DNA from 2 places in the Bradyrhizobium sp. AUGA SZCCT0105 genome. Region 2 is predicted to be linked to the other one. Evidence: riboswitches for the same ligand, from Rfam matches in the RefSeq annotation. Region 2 holds a riboswitch; the other holds the start of a gene.

Region 1 (7,520 bases), 160 kb from region 2:
TCGGAGCCTGGAAGATGGAATGATGTGCTGCCGACAGGGCTGCTTCCGCTTCGCTGCCAGGCTCGCACACCGCTGCGTCTGCCTGAAAACCGCTCCACACGAGCTCGGCCGGATTATCGGACAGGAAGTCGTCGGCCTTGTGCGCCTCCGTCAGGCATTCCTCGATGCCGCGCATCGCCTGCTGGGGTGTTTCGCCCGGCAAGAGACCAAGCCGGCAATCCAGTTCGCACCAGGCCGCGGTCGAACTGGCCCAATCGCCGCCCTTGATGATCCCGACGTTGAACTTGATCGGATTCTTGACGCTGCGGAACCAGCTGTTGTCGAGCGCCCGGGCATTGAGCGCCCTGGTGTAATCCTGGAATGCGCGCACCAGATGCATCGCCGACAGGATGGCGCTCGTACCGGCTTCCGAATAGGCGACATGCACCGGCGTGCCGCGGACGCGCAGTCGAAACCAGACGGCGCCGACCTGGGCGCGCGTGAGCGTGTGTCCGGTCGGTTCGGGAATCAGGCAGGCGTCGGCGCGATAGCCGCGCATCAAGGTCGACAGCGCGCCGTTGCCGGTGCTCTCTTCCTCGGTCACGGTTTGCAGATGGACGCGTCCGCCCGGGGCATAGCCGGCGTCTCTGAAAGCATCGAGCGCGAAGATCATTGCCGAGACACCGGCCTTCATGTCTTGCGCGCCGCGCCCGAACATCCAGCCGTCGTGCACGGCGCCCGAGAACGGCGGTTGTTCCCAAAGATCGGCGGGCCCCTCCGGCACCACGTCGATATGACCTTGCAGGATCAGGCTGCGTCCGCTGCCTTTGCTGTCGAGCGTCGCAACGACCTGCTGCGATCCGGCAAGGTCGATGCCGTCCATCGGTGCAGCCTTCGGATGACTCATCAGGTTGACGTCGGCAAGGCTGAACGTATCGACGTCGTAGCGGCGCTTTGCGAATTGCTCCGCCAGCCAATGTTGCTGTGGGGCTTCCTGTCCGCGCAAGCTGCGGAACTGCACCATGCGCGACAGGAACGCGATCTGATCGTCGAAGTTTCGATCGACGGCCGCGCACAGCTCTGCGGCAATCTGATCCGGCTTGGTCAACGTCTCGTGCGTGTCCGCCACCCCAATGCGCATTGTCCCCTCCCGCGCTGAAGCGCTTTTCCCCAATGTGACGCTAGTCGTTGTCATGCGGTGTTTCTCAGCGAATTCCGACTTGGCCACACGCAAATACGCTCATATTCTTCCTCGTCGGCCGGATAATTAGGGGAAAGCTGCGCGGGCGGTCTCGGTCACATCGACCTGCGACGGCACCATTGAAGGCGTGTCGAGGTCGCGCCAGTCATCGATCGCGCCTGCCACCATCTGCGCCGTCGCAGCCGACAGCGTCCAGCCGAGATGACCGTGGCCGGTGTTGTAGAACACGCCCGGAAACCGTCCGGCGCGCACCACCGGCATCATGTTCGGCATCATCGGGCGCAGGCCGGCCCACGGCACGACCCTCGAGGTGTCGATGCCGGGAAAATGCTGCCGCACCCAATCCACCAGCGGCTGGATGCGGTCTGCGCGGATGTCGCGGTTGAAGCCGTTGAACTCGGCCGTGCCGGCGACGCGGAAGCGGTCCGCGCCGAGCCGGCTGGTGACGATTTTCGCCGCCTCATCGAGCAGGCTGACGGTTGGCGCAGCGTCCCGGCTTTGCGGCGCATCGAGCTGCACGGTGATCGAATAGCCCTTCACCGGATAGACGTTGACGCGGTCGTTGAGCAGGCCTGCGAAGTGGCGGCTCGCGACGCCGGCGCAAATCACGATGCCGTCCGCCTGCAACTCATGTCGCGTCGCGACGCCAGCATCGTGCGAAGCGGCTTCGTTCCAGCCGATGCGGAAGCCGTCGTCGCCGCGCGCGATCGCATCGACATCGGCTTCATGGACGAAGCTCGCACCGCGGCGGATGCAGGCGTCGGCGAGCCCGCGCGTGAACTTGTGGATATCGCCGGTCGCGTCCGACGGCGTGAAGAAGCCGCCATAGCAGGTCGTCTGCAGCGCGGGTTCGATGCTGCGGATTTCGTCCGCCGTCACCGGCCGGCGGTCGAGCCCGCCTTGTTGCAGCAGCGTGTTGACGCGCAGGCCCGCCTCGAATCCGGCCTTGTCGTGATAGACGTGCAGGATGCCGCGGCGTTCGAGATCGAAGGCGATATTCTCGCGCTGTGCGATCGAGAACAGATGCTTGCGCGCTTCGATTGCGAGCCGCGTGGTCTCGATGGTGTTGGTGCGATAGCGGCCGATGTGGCCGACGAACTCGCCGATCCAGGAGTATTTGTGCCAGCTCGGCTTCGGATTCATCAGCAGCGGCGCGTCGCTTCGAAGCATCCAGCGCAACCCCTTGAGGATGGTCGCGGCGCTGTTCCACACCTCCGCATTGCTGGCGGAAAGCTGTCCGCCGTTGGCGAACGAGGTTTCCATCGCGGCGTAGCGATGCCTGTCGAGGACAGTCACCCGGTAGCCGCGTTCGAGCAGGGCATAGGCCGTCGTCACGCCGGTGATGCCGGCGCCAATGATTGCGATGTGAGGCATGGTGGTCTTCAGGCTCCCGTGGGTTAGAGTCGCCGAACCACCGGTGAAACCGGCTGTTTCGACGCCCCATCTGTCACGGTACCTGAGAGCTTGATCCGCATCGGGCCTCGGCCCGATGGCAGACTATCCCCTTCGGTGGACGTCATGGCCGTTTCCATTTGGCCATGCCGTCTCTCTCCAGATCGTCCTGACGATACAGTCCTTTTGCCTGAGAGTTTCCGGGGCGGTTGCTCCGTCGGCGCCGAAGCACAACACGAATGTTGTCGCTTCGATCTCTCCCGCATCGTCGTGTTGGACGGCCGGACCGTAGGCGAAGCCAAAAAATTGGACAAGGCTAAATTTCGGTCCGGCAGTGCCAACGTGTTGTGCAGTGCAAATCGAGTTAATCGAGCGTCGCCAGCAGTGCCGCCATCAGGCGGCCACGCTCGGCGAGGCTCTCGACTTCGATATGTTCGTTCAAAGTGTGGGCGTCGGCGCCCCGTACGCCGAGGCCGTCGAGGGTCGGGATGCCCATCGCGCCAGTGAAGTTGCCGTCAGAGCCGCCGCCGGCGCTGCCATGCGGCAAATCAAGACCCATATCGGCGGCGAGACGCTTTGCCTTTTCATAGAGGGCCATGGTGCCGGCATCCGGCTCCCACACCGGGCGCGTGACGCCGCGCGTGACCTTGAATGTCACGTCATTTGCCGTACCCGACAGCGCCAGCATGCGCTCGACGCCGCGGTCGAGATCGGCCTGGCGCTTGGCCATGCTGAGCGCTTCGCCGGTGCAGGTCGTTGCGACGCAATTGACCCATTGCCCGCCATGCACGATGCCGACCGAGAAGGTGCAGTCTTCGGTGGTCATGCCGTCGATGGCAATGATTTGCCGGGCCATTTCGCGGATCGCGGAACGGCCCGAGGAGAGTGTCGCGCCGGCATGGCTTGGCTTGCCGACAGCTTCCAGATTGAAGCGCGCGATTGCGTAGCGGCCGGTGACGACGCCGTTGTTCGGCCGGCCGGGCTCGGGCACCAGCACGTATTTGTTGCGCGCGGCTTCGGCCTCGATGATGACGCGCGTCGACGGCGTGCCGACCTCTTCATCGGGCGTGAACAGCACCGTGATCGGCAGCGGCGTCGTAAAGGACGCGCGCGCCAACTGCCGGATCGCCTCGATCGACAGATAGTTGCCGCCCTTCATGTCGAAGATACCGGGCCCGAAGCACTTGTTGCCTTCGCGCCGCCACGCCAGCTTTTCGATGGTGCCGACCGGGTGCACGGTGTCCAGATGGCCGGCGATGAGGATGCCGGGCTGACCTTGTTTCGGATGGGGAAAACGGGCGCGGACGCAGCCAGCGAAGCCCTGGCGTCCCGCGATGCGTTCGATCGTCGCACCCATCACCGCCATCTCGCGCGCGGCGAGGTCGAGCATGCGCTCGACTGCGGCCGCATCCCATGTCGGACTCTCGCATTCCACCCAGCTGCGCAGCCCCTGCAGCATCGCTTCGGAATCAAAAGGAAGATTGGCGGGGTTCATGTCTTTTCTCTCTTGTTGTTTGTGCGCGCCGATACGCGTTCGCGTGCCGTACGAAAAGCTCGGAAGACGAGTTTGTAAAGTCAAATGCGCTGCACCAGCGGTTCATTCGTTCGTATACGTTCGATCCTGCCGGAAACCGATTGACGCGCATTGCGCTTGATGCAAGTCTCGATTTCACAAGCCATACAGCATGTTAGTTCGCCTAAATAACGAACCGCATGCATAACGAATAAGCCGGCTTTGACCAGTTACACGTCAGGAGAAATTGCATGTTCCCTATCTCGCGTTGGAAGCACCGCACGCTAGCGGCTGCGTTGACGGCGCTCGCGCTGTCGTTCGCGCCGCAGGAATTGTCCTTTGCGCCGCAGGCGATGGCCGCGGGCAAGACCATCACCGCGGTGATGCATTCGGATCTGCGCGTCATCGATCCGATCCTGACCACGGCCTATATCACGCGAGACCATGGCTACATGGTCTACGACACGCTGGTCGCGACCGACTCCAACTTCAAGATCCAGCCGCAGATGGCCGACTGGAAGGTGTCTGACGACAAGCTCACTTACACATTCACGCTGCGCGATGGCCTGAAGTGGCACGACGGAACGCCGGTGACCGCGGAAGACTGCGTCGCTTCGCTGAAGCGCTGGGCCAAGGTCGACGGCATGGGCCAGAAGCTGATGGATTTCACGGCGAGCTTAGAGGCCACCGACGCGAAGACGATCACGCTGAAGCTGAAGGAGCCCTACGGCCTGGTGCTGGATTCGATCGGCAAGCCGTCGTCGCGCGTTGCCTTCATGATGCCGAAGCGGCTGGCCGAAACCCCGCCGGACAAGCCGATCCCGGAGCAGATCGGTTCGGGCCCGTTCAAGTTCGTCCAGGCCGAATTCCAGCCTGGCGTGAAGGCGGTCTATGTCAAGAACACGGACTACGTGCCGCGCAAGGAGCCGGCGAGCTGGACCGCGGGCGGCAAGGTCGTGAAGGTTGACCGCGTCGAGTGGGTCACGATGGCCGACGCGCAGACTGCGATGAACGCGCTGCAGTCCGGCGACATCGATTTCCTGGAGAACCCGTCGTTCGACACGTTGTCGATCCTGGAAGGCGACAAGGACCTGAAGGTCGAGACGCTGAACAAGTTCGGCTTCCAGACGCTCGGCCGCATGAACTTCCTCTATCCGCCGTTCGACAACATCAAGGTTCGCCAGGCGGCGCTGATGGCGATCAACCAGAAGCAGGTGCTCGACGCGCTGGTCGGCAATCCGAAATACTACAAGACCTGCGTCGCCTTCTTCATCTGCGACACGCCGTTCGCGTCCGAAGTCGGCGGCGAGACCTTGTTGAAGGGCGGCGACATGGCGGCGGCCAAGAAGGCGCTTGCCGAGTCGGGCTATGATGGCACGCCCGTCGTCATCATGGCGCCGGGCGACGTCACCACGCTCAAGGCGCAGCCGGTTGTTGTCGCCCAGCAACTGCGCGACGCCGGCTTCAAGGTCGACCTGCAGGCCACCGACTGGCAGACAGTGGTGACCCGCCGCGCCAGCCAGAAGGCGCCGAAGGATGGCGGCTGGAACATGTTCTTCACCAACTGGGTCAGTGCCGACGTCTCCAACCCGATCGCCAACCTCTCGATCGGCGGCCAGGGCAAGAATGGCGGATGGTTCGGCTGGGCCGACGATCCGAAGATCGAACAGCTGAAGGACGCCTTCGTTCGCGCGCCGTCGCTCGACGAGCAGAAGAAGATCGCGGCCGATATCCAGAAGGAAGCCTACGAGCAGGTCATCTATATTCCGCTCGGTCAGTATCAGGGTCCGAGCGCATGGCGGAAGTCGCTGTCCGGTGTGCTCGATGGTCCGGCAACGCCGATCTTCTGGAATATCGACAAGTCCGAGTAGGCTTGCGGCTTGACGCAATACAAACGGCCGGGACTTGTCCCGGCCGTTTTCGTTTCGCGCAGCCGCGCCGCGACGGCGGCTAATCTAGTGGCCCGATTTAGCGTTGCTCGTGCTCGACAGGCTCGTGAGCTGGGTCTGTCCGACGCCGGCGCCGTTCATCCAGACCATTGCGCCCGCGGCGAACGCCAACAATCCGCACGCCGCGATCGCGCTGCGAATCCATCGCCGGTAGATCGCGCGCTCGTTGGGCGTCGCATCGAGGAATCTCTGTGCGTTAAGCCCGTTGCTGCAGTGAGCCGCGTCGTCGCCGTGTTCGAGGATGGAAGCACCGTGATCGGGCGCGGCATTGCCGACAATCTGATTGCGATCCGCAATCGTCATCGCCTATCTCCAACACATTGATCTCGAAATCTGAGGGCCGCGAAATGTGCGGCCGGAATTTCCAATGCGCCGACACTACATCACGTGGCGATCGCGGCATGTGAACCCTGCCACACCCTCAAAACACGATCAGGTGATGCAGGCATCGTGACGCCGCCTGCTCAGGCCGTGGGCGGGCGCGTGGCATACCAATTTGGATAGCGGCGGCCTTAAGGTTCCCGTCAGTATTGTGTCGTAGTCTGACCGCCGACTTGTGTACCTACCGCGACGGGCCCATGGCCGACGACCATAGCGGGCCCGCACCGGCCAGCGCGCAACAGCCAATGCCGACCGAGAAGCGCCGTTCCGGCGCACGCCGCCGCGTCCTCAAGTCGGGAGCGATCGAGTTCGGCAATGAAGTGATCGCCTGCACGGTGCGGAATCTCTCGCCTCAGGGCGCCTGCATCGAAGTGAACTCGCCGCTGTGGTTTCCCGACCGCTTCACCCTCGGCGTCGACGGCCAGCGGTGGCCGTCCCGCATCGTATGGAAGAAGCAGAAGCGGCTGGGACTGGCGTTCGAGTAAGGCTCGACGCCCGGCGCGCCGCGCCGCGCCGATTTGCACGAACAGTTGTCGTCTATTTCACAAACTACCCAAGGTTTGCGGAGTATTGTCCGCCGGGCCGATACCCAGCCTCGGGGAAATTGCGATGACCATCAATGTCAAGGCCTACGCGAACGCCGATGATATCCTGATCGCCTGGCAGCCGGACACCTGGTCCAACGACTGGGTCGGCTTCCAGCTCGAGCGGCGCAACAACATCACGCAACAGACGACCGTGCTGTCCAACCGCATTCCGCCGAAGCCCGGCGAGAAACCGGTCGCGGACGCCGGCATATCCTCGACGCAATCGCCGTTCCGGCGCTGCATCTGGGCCGATCACAGCGTCGTCGATACGGAGAATGTCTCGTATCGCGTCACCGCAATGAAGGGCGGCGCGAACGGGACTTTCACGCCCGATGCGGCCACGGTGACGGCCTGGACGACGCCGACGGTTGCTTCGGGCGATGCGGGCGGCGGCTTGTCGGCTTATTTCAACCGCGGCACCCTGATGTCGCAGATCGTCAGCCGCTTCGTGCAGGGCGATACGTCCGACGACGCGCTGCGCAATTTCGTCAAGGGCCTGTCCGACCCGGCCAACCAGG
Region 2 (7,520 bases):
GCCGAGCGTCACGATCGCCCACCACATCGCCTGCGGCATGGTGCCGAACTTGTCCGGCTGCACCTTGTGCTCGATCGCATAGAGCAGCGAGGCGAACAGCAGCACCGCACCGGTCAGGATCACGACGCAGCCGAACAGCGTGCGCCGCTCGGCATGCAGCGCCGCCAGCAGCGAGCGCATCGCGGTCGAATAGCGCACCAGCTTGAGGAACGGCAGCATGCCGAACAGCACCAGCGCGGTCTTGTCACCGATCGCAAGCGCGATGGCCGACGGCAGGAAGGCGAGCAGGTCGATCACGCCGAGCGCCGAGCAGGCGTATTCCAACCGCGCCTGCAACGGCGTCATGTCGCGCAGCGAGCGGCCGACCACGCTCCAGAGCCGCGCGGCATATTCCAGCGCGAAGGCGGTCACCGCGGTGATCTCGATCGCCGTGAACAGCCACCAGAACTGGGCATCGATCTCGGGCACCGACGCCAGGATCGCCGCCAGCACGTCGACGGTGATGATCGCGACGACAAGCCGGACAAATCGCGCGCCGACCGAATATGGCAGGTGGTCCTGCTCGAGCAGCTCGTAGAGACGCTCCCGCAGTCCGGGATCGCTGATCGTGGGCCTACCCGGAGCCGTCGCCACGATCAGCCTCTCCGTCAGGCGCCGGCCGATGCCTGTTGAGTCATGGCCTGCTCGATCGCCGATAGCGCGGCATCGGCCTTGGCGCCGTCGGGCCCACCAGCCTGCGCCATGTCGGGCCGGCCGCCGCCGCCCTTGCCGCCGAGCACTTCGGAGCCCTTGCGAACCAGCTCGACCGCGTTGAAGCGCGAGGTCAAGTCAGCGGTGACGCCGACCACGATGCCGGCCTTGCCGTCCTCGGTGACGCCGACGATCGCGACCACGCCGGAGCCAATCTGCTTCTTGCCATCGTCGACCAGGCTCTTCAGGTCCTTGGTCTCGACGCCTTCGACCGCGCGCGCGAGCAGCTTGACGTTGCCGACCTCGCGAACGCCGGAGGCCGCGCCGTTCGACGACGCTCCGCCGCCCATCGCGAGCTTCTTGCGGGCATCCGACAGGTCGCGCTCGAGCTTCTTGCGCTCCTCCATCAGAGCCGCGATGCGCGCCGGCACATCCTCGATCGTAGTGCGCAGCTCGGCCGCCGCGGTCTTCGCCAGCGTCATGGTGTCATTGGCGTGCTTGCGCGCATGATGTCCGGTCAGCGCCTCGATGCGGCGGACGCCGGAGGCGACCGCGCTCTCGCTGGTCACCGAAATCAGGCCGATGTCGCCGGTGCGGCGGACATGGGTGCCGCCGCAGAGCTCGACCGACCAGCCGAGCGCGTTCTGGCCGTGCTCGCGGGCGCTCTTGCCCATCGAGACGACGCGAACCTCGTCGCCATACTTCTCGCCGAACAGTGCGCGCGCACCGGCCTCGCGGGCGTCGTCAACACCCATGACGCGGGTCGTCACCTCGTCATTCTCGAGCACGACGTTGTTGGCGATGTCCTCGACCCGGGCGAGCTCTTCCGGCGTGATCGGCTTCGGATGCACGAAATCGAAGCGCAGGCGATCGGGCGCGACCAGCGAGCCGCGCTGCGCGATGTGGTCGCCGAGCACCTGGCGCAGCGCCTCATGCAGCAGATGCGTCGCCGAGTGGTTGGCGCGGATCGACGAACGCCTGGCGTGGTCGACCTCGAGCTGCAGGGCGGTGCCGACGTTCAGCGTGCCCTGCTCCACCGTGCCGACATGCACGAACAGGTCGCCGGCCTTCTTCTGCATGTCGGTGACGCGGAATTTGACGCCCTCGCCCGTGAGGATGCCGACGTCGCCGACCTGACCACCGGACTCGGCATAGAACGGCGTCTGGTTCAGCACGATCGCGCCGCTCTCGCCGGCCTCGAGGCCGTCGACCTCGGCGCCGTCCTTGACCAGCGCCGTCACCACGCCTTCCGCGCTCTCGGTCTCATAGCCAAGGAATTCGGTTGCGCCGAGCTTCTCGCGCAGCGGGAACCAGATGGTCTCGGTCGCCGCCTCGCCAGAGCCTGCCCAGGAAGCGCGCGCCTTCTCGCGCTGGCGGTTCATCGCATCGGTAAACGATGCCTGGTCCACGCTGATGCCGCGCGACTTCAGCGCGTCCTGTGTCAGGTCCAACGGGAAGCCATAAGTGTCGTACAGCGTGAACGCGGTGTCGCCGTCGAACATGTCGCCCTTCTTGAGGCCGGCGCTCTTCTCATCGAGGATCGACAGGCCGCGCACCAGCGTCTTGCGGAAGCGGGTCTCTTCCAGCTGCAGCGTCTCCTCGATCAGCTTCTCCGCGCGCACCAGGTCCGGATAGGCCTGGCCCATCTCGCGGACCAGCGCCCAGACCAGGCGATGCATCAGCGGCTCGCTCGCGCCCAAGAGCTGTGCGTGACGCATCGCGCGGCGCATGATCCGGCGCAGCACATAGCCGCGGCCCTCGTTCGACGGCAGCACGCCGTCGGCGATCAGGAACGCCGAGGAGCGCAGATGGTCGGCCATCACCCGGTACGACGCCACGTTCTGCTCGTTCGGCCCATGGCCGAGGGCCGATGCGGCCGCATCGATCAGATGGCGGAACAGATCGGTCTCGAACACGCTCTCGACGCCCTGCAGGATGCAGGCCATGCGCTCCAGCCCCATGCCGGTGTCGATCGAGGGACGCGGCAGCGCCACGCGCTCTTCCTTCGTCACCTGCTCGTACTGCATGAACACCAGGTTCCAGAATTCGAGGAAGCGATCACCGTCCTCCTCCGGGCTGCCCGGAGGTCCGCCCCAGATGTGCTCGCCGCGATCGATGAAGATCTCGGAGCACGGACCGCACGGGCCGGTATCGCCCATCGCCCAGAAATTGTCTGAAGTCGGGATGCGGATGATGCGGTCATCCGAGAACCCTGCGATCTTCTTCCAGTAGCCGGCCGCCTCGTCGTCGGTGTGGTAGACGGTGACGAGAAGCTTGTCCTTCTTCAGCCCGAAATCCTTGGTGATCAGATTCCAAGCGAGCTCGATCGCGCGCTCTTTGAAGTAGTCGCCGAACGAGAAGTTGCCGAGCATCTCGAAGAAAGTGAGATGGCGCGCGGTGTAGCCGACATTGTCGAGGTCGTTATGCTTGCCGCCGGCGCGCACGCACTTCTGCGACGTCGTGGCGCGCTGATAGCTGCGCTTCTCGACACCGGTGAAGACGTTCTTGAACTGCACCATGCCGGCATTGGTGAACATCAGGGTCGGGTCGTTGCGCGGAACCAGCGGCGACGACGCCACGATCTCGTGGCCGTTCTCCTTGAAGAAGTTCAGAAATGTCGACCTGATGTCGTTGACGCTGCTCATGTTCATCCAATCGGAAAAAGGGGCCGGCCAGCCGCAAAAAGGCGTCATTTTCCGGCCGAACGCTTTTAGACATTGCCAGCTGCGGTGTCCAGAAACTGTGCAGGCGGATCATGGGCTTGCCGCGGCAGCACAAAGCCCCATTGGATAGTTGCTGCAGCTGCGTTGACAGTCTTGGTGGCGCCGTGTTTTCTACCTACCTGTTACTAGTCACGTCGGGAGAGACCGGCCTTACCGCCGGCGCCGAAGGAGCAACCGCCCCGGAAACTCTCAGGCAAAAGGACCGCGTGACGTCTAACATCTGGAAAGAGGCGCTGGGGTTGGTTCTCCCCGATGCGTCCGCCGACGGGATAATACTCTCAGGCACAGCGACAGATGGGGCTTTCTGCAGGTTTCTCAAGGGGAAATAGGTCCCCTGCGGGAACCGCGAGGGCCCTGTGATGTCTGCGCGCGAAACCTCCCCGCTGAAACAGACCCCGCTGCACGCGCTGCATCTGGCACGTGGGGCCAAGATGGTGCCGTTCGCCGGCTACGACATGCCGGTGCAATACACGGCCGGCGTGCTGAAGGAGCATCTCCACACCCGCAAGGAAGCCGGCCTGTTCGACGTGTCCCACATGGGACAGCTCGTGCTGAAGGCCAAATCCGGCAAGGTCGGCGACGCGGCGCTCGCGCTGGAAAAACTGGTGCCGCAGGACATCGTCAGCATCGCGCCGGGACGGCAGCGCTACGCGCAATTCACCAACGACGACGGCGGCCTGCTCGACGATCTGATGGTGGCGAATTTCGGCGATCACCTGTTCCTGGTGGTCAACGCCGCCTGCAAGGCCGAGGACGAGGCGCATCTGCGGGCGCATCTCTCCGATGCCTGCGAGATCGTGTCGCTGGCCGACCGCGCGCTGATCGCGCTGCAGGGGCCGAAAGCCGAATCGGCGCTGGCGAAACTCTGTCCAGATGTCAGTTCGATGAAATTCATGGACGCAGGTCCGCGCCGCCTCAGTGACATCGACTGCTTCGTCTCGCGCTCCGGCTATACCGGCGAGGACGGCTTTGAGATTTCCGTGCCTGCAGACAAGGCGGAAGCCCTGGTCAGTGCGCTATTGGACAATCCCGACGTGCTGCCGATCGGGCTCGGCGCCCGCGACAGCCTGCGGCTCGAGGCCGGGCTTTGCCTCTATGGCCACGATATCGACACCACGACGACGCCGGTCGAAGGCGCGCTGGAATGGTCGGTGCAGAAGATTCGCCGCAGCGGCGGCGCCCGCGCCGGCGGTTTTCCGGGCGCCGACAAGATTCTCGCGCAATTCGCCGACGGCGCCGCTCGCCGCCGTGTCGGCCTGAAGCCCGACGGCCGCGCGCCGGTGCGCGAAGGCGCTGCCCTGTTCGCCGATCCGACCTCGACCGAGCCAATCGGCAAGGTGACCTCGGGCGGCTTTGGCCCGAGCCTCAATGCGCCGGTTGCGATGGGCTATCTGCCCACCACCCTCTCCGCCGTCGGCACCACGGTTTTCGCCGAAGTGCGCGGCCAGCGGCTGCCGCTCAAGGTCGCCGCCACGCCCTTCGTTCCCAATACCTACAAACGCTAAACGCCAAAGGATCTATCCCCATGACGACGCTGTACACGTCCGACCACGAATGGCTCCGCATCGAGGGCGACGTCGCCACGATCGGCATCACCGATTACGCGCAGTCACAGCTCGGCGACGTCGTGTTCGTCGAGCTGCCTAAGGTCGGCCGCAGTCTGAAGAAGGCCGAGGCCGCCGCGGTTGTCGAATCCGTCAAGGCAGCCTCCGACGTCTACGCGCCGATCACCGGCGAAGTGATCGAGGTCAACGAGGCGCTCGCGGCCGAGCCCGCGCTGGTCAATTCGGATGCCGGCGGCAAGGCCTGGTTCTTCAAGCTGAAGATTGCCGACAAGGGCGAACTCGGCGGCCTGATGGATGAGGCCGCCTACGCCGCGCACACCGCCTGAGGATCACCCCAAGGATTAGCCCATGAACGCGCCCTTCAAGCCGATCAACGAAGCCGCCACCGATTTCGTCCGCCGACACATCGGACCATCCCCGCGCGACATCAACGCGATGTTGGAGACGGTCGGCGCCGCGAGCCTGCAGGCGCTGATGAATGAGACGCTGCCGGCGTCGATCCTTCAGAAGGCGCCGCTCGATCTCGGCCGGGCGCTGAGCGAAACCGAAGCGCTCGCGCATATGAGCGAGCTCGCCGCGCAGAACCAGGTGTTCACCTCGCTGATCGGCCAGGGCTATTCCGGCACCATCCTGCCCGCGGTGATCCAGCGCAACATCCTGGAGAACCCGGCCTGGTACACCGCCTATACGCCGTATCAGCCGGAGATCAGCCAGGGCCGGCTCGAGGCCCTCTTCAATTTCCAGACCATGATCTGCGATCTCACCGGGCTCGACGTCGCCAACGCCTCGCTGCTCGACGAGGCGACCGCGGCCGCCGAAGCAATGGCGCTCGCCGAGCGCCACTCGCAGGTGAAGGCAAAGGTGTTCTTCGTCGACAAGGAGGTGCATCCGCAGACGCTGGCGGTGATGCGCACGCGCGCCGCGCCGCTGGGCTGGGCGCTGGTGGTCGGCGATCCCCTGACCGAGCTCGACAAGGCCGACGTGCTCGGCGCGCTGCTGCAATATCCCGGCACGACAGGCGCAGTGCGCGACCTCCGGCCGGCGATCGCATCGCTGCGCGCCAAGGGTGCGCTTGCGATCGTCGCCGCGGACCTGCTGTCGCTGGCTTTGCTGACCTCGCCCGGTGAGCTCGGCGCCGACATCGCAATCGGCTCGGCGCAGCGGTTCGGCGTGCCGATGGGCTATGGCGGACCGCACGCCGCCTACATGGCGGTGCGCGACACGCTGAAGCGCTCGCTGCCCGGCCGCATCGTCGGCCTTTCGGTGGATTCGCGCGGTGCACCGGCCTATCGCCTCGCGCTGCAGACCCGCGAGCAGCATATCCGCCGCGAAAAGGCGACCTCCAACATCTGCACCGCGCAGGTGCTGCTCGCCGTGATCGCCTCGATGTATGCGGTGTATCACGGCCCCGAAGGCCTGACCCATATCGCACGCGGCGTGCATCGCCGCGCCACCGTGCTCGCCGCGGGCCTGCGCAAGCTCGGCTTTGCGCCGACCAGCGAGGCGTTCTTCGACACAGTAACCGTCGAGGTCGGAGCGAAGCAGATCGAGATCGTCTCCCGCGCGCTGGCGGAGCGGATCAATCTGCGCATCGGTGCGACCACGCTCGGCATCGCGCTCGACGAGACCACGACGCCGGAGACCGTCGAGGCGGTGTGGCGCGTGTTCGGCGGCAAGCTCAGCTTTGCCGAGATCGAGGCGGCCGCGCGCGAGGCGCTGCCGAAGGAGCTGCGCCGCACCAGCGCATTCCTCACCCACCCGGTGTTCAACACCCACCGTTCGGAGACCGAGCTGCTGCGCTACATGCGCAAACTCAGTGATCGCGATCTCGCGCTCGACCGCGCGATGATCCCGCTCGGCTCCTGCACGATGAAGCTCAACGCCACCACCGAGATGATCCCGCTCACCTGGCCGGCGTTCGGCAATCTGCATCCGTTCGCGCCGGCGGATCAGGCCAAGGGCTATCACGCGCTGTTCAAGCGGCTGGAGCAGTGGCTGTGCGACATCACCGGCTATGACGCGATCTCGCTGCAGCCGAATTCCGGCGCACAGGGCGAATATGCCGGGCTGCTGGCGATCCGGGGTTATCATCTCGCCCGCGGCGAGCCGCACCGCAAGGTCTGCCTGATCCCCTCCTCCGCGCACGGCACCAATCCGGCCTCGGCCGCGATGGTCGGCATGGACGTCGTGGTGGTGGCCTGCGACGCGCGCGGCGATGTCGACGTCAATGATCTTCGCGCCAAGGCGGAGAAGCATTCGGCCAATCTCGCCGCTGTCATGATCACCTATCCGTCGACCCACGGCGTGTTCGAGGAGCATATCAGCGAGATCTGCGACATCGTGCATGCGCATGGCGGCCAGGTCTATCTCGACGGCGCCAACATGAACGCGCAGGTCGGGCTGTCGCGGCCCGGCGATTACGGCGCCGATGTCAGCCATCTCAATCTGCACAAGACCTTCTGCATCCCACATGGCGGCGGCGGCCCCGGCATGGGCCCGATCGGTGTGAAGGCGCATCTTGCGCCCTATCTCCCGGGTCATC

Evidence for each region. A riboswitch is a leader RNA that binds a small molecule or an ion and turns the genes downstream of it on or off. The one in region 2 is predicted to bind glycine.
Region 1: linked by a shared signal. The riboswitch ahead of JQ573_RS10635 (D-amino acid dehydrogenase) and the one ahead of gcvT (glycine cleavage system aminomethyltransferase GcvT) in region 2 are both predicted to bind glycine.

What each region holds. Positions count from the first base shown of each region.
Region 1 is NZ_JAFCMK010000002.1:337,668-345,187, reverse strand. It holds gene JQ573_RS10640 (ArgE/DapE family deacylase) at 1-1,120, opposite strand, end outside; gene JQ573_RS10635 (D-amino acid dehydrogenase) at 1,247-2,554, opposite strand; glycine riboswitch at 2,623-2,737, opposite strand; glycine riboswitch at 2,741-2,845, opposite strand; gene JQ573_RS10630 (M20/M25/M40 family metallo-hydrolase) at 2,937-4,067, opposite strand; gene JQ573_RS10625 (ABC transporter substrate-binding protein) at 4,337-5,956, shown strand; gene JQ573_RS10620 (hypothetical protein) at 6,041-6,337, opposite strand; gene JQ573_RS10615 (PilZ domain-containing protein) at 6,613-6,900, shown strand; gene JQ573_RS10610 (phospholipase D-like domain-containing protein) at 7,025-7,520, shown strand, end outside.
Region 2 is NZ_JAFCMK010000002.1:493,334-500,853, forward strand. It holds gene JQ573_RS11390 (cyclic nucleotide-gated ion channel) at 1-636, opposite strand, end outside; gene alaS (alanine--tRNA ligase) at 648-3,335, opposite strand; glycine riboswitch at 3,539-3,627, shown strand; gene gcvT (glycine cleavage system aminomethyltransferase GcvT) at 3,773-4,918, shown strand; gene gcvH (glycine cleavage system protein GcvH) at 4,939-5,304, shown strand; gene gcvP (aminomethyl-transferring glycine dehydrogenase) at 5,327-7,520, shown strand, end outside.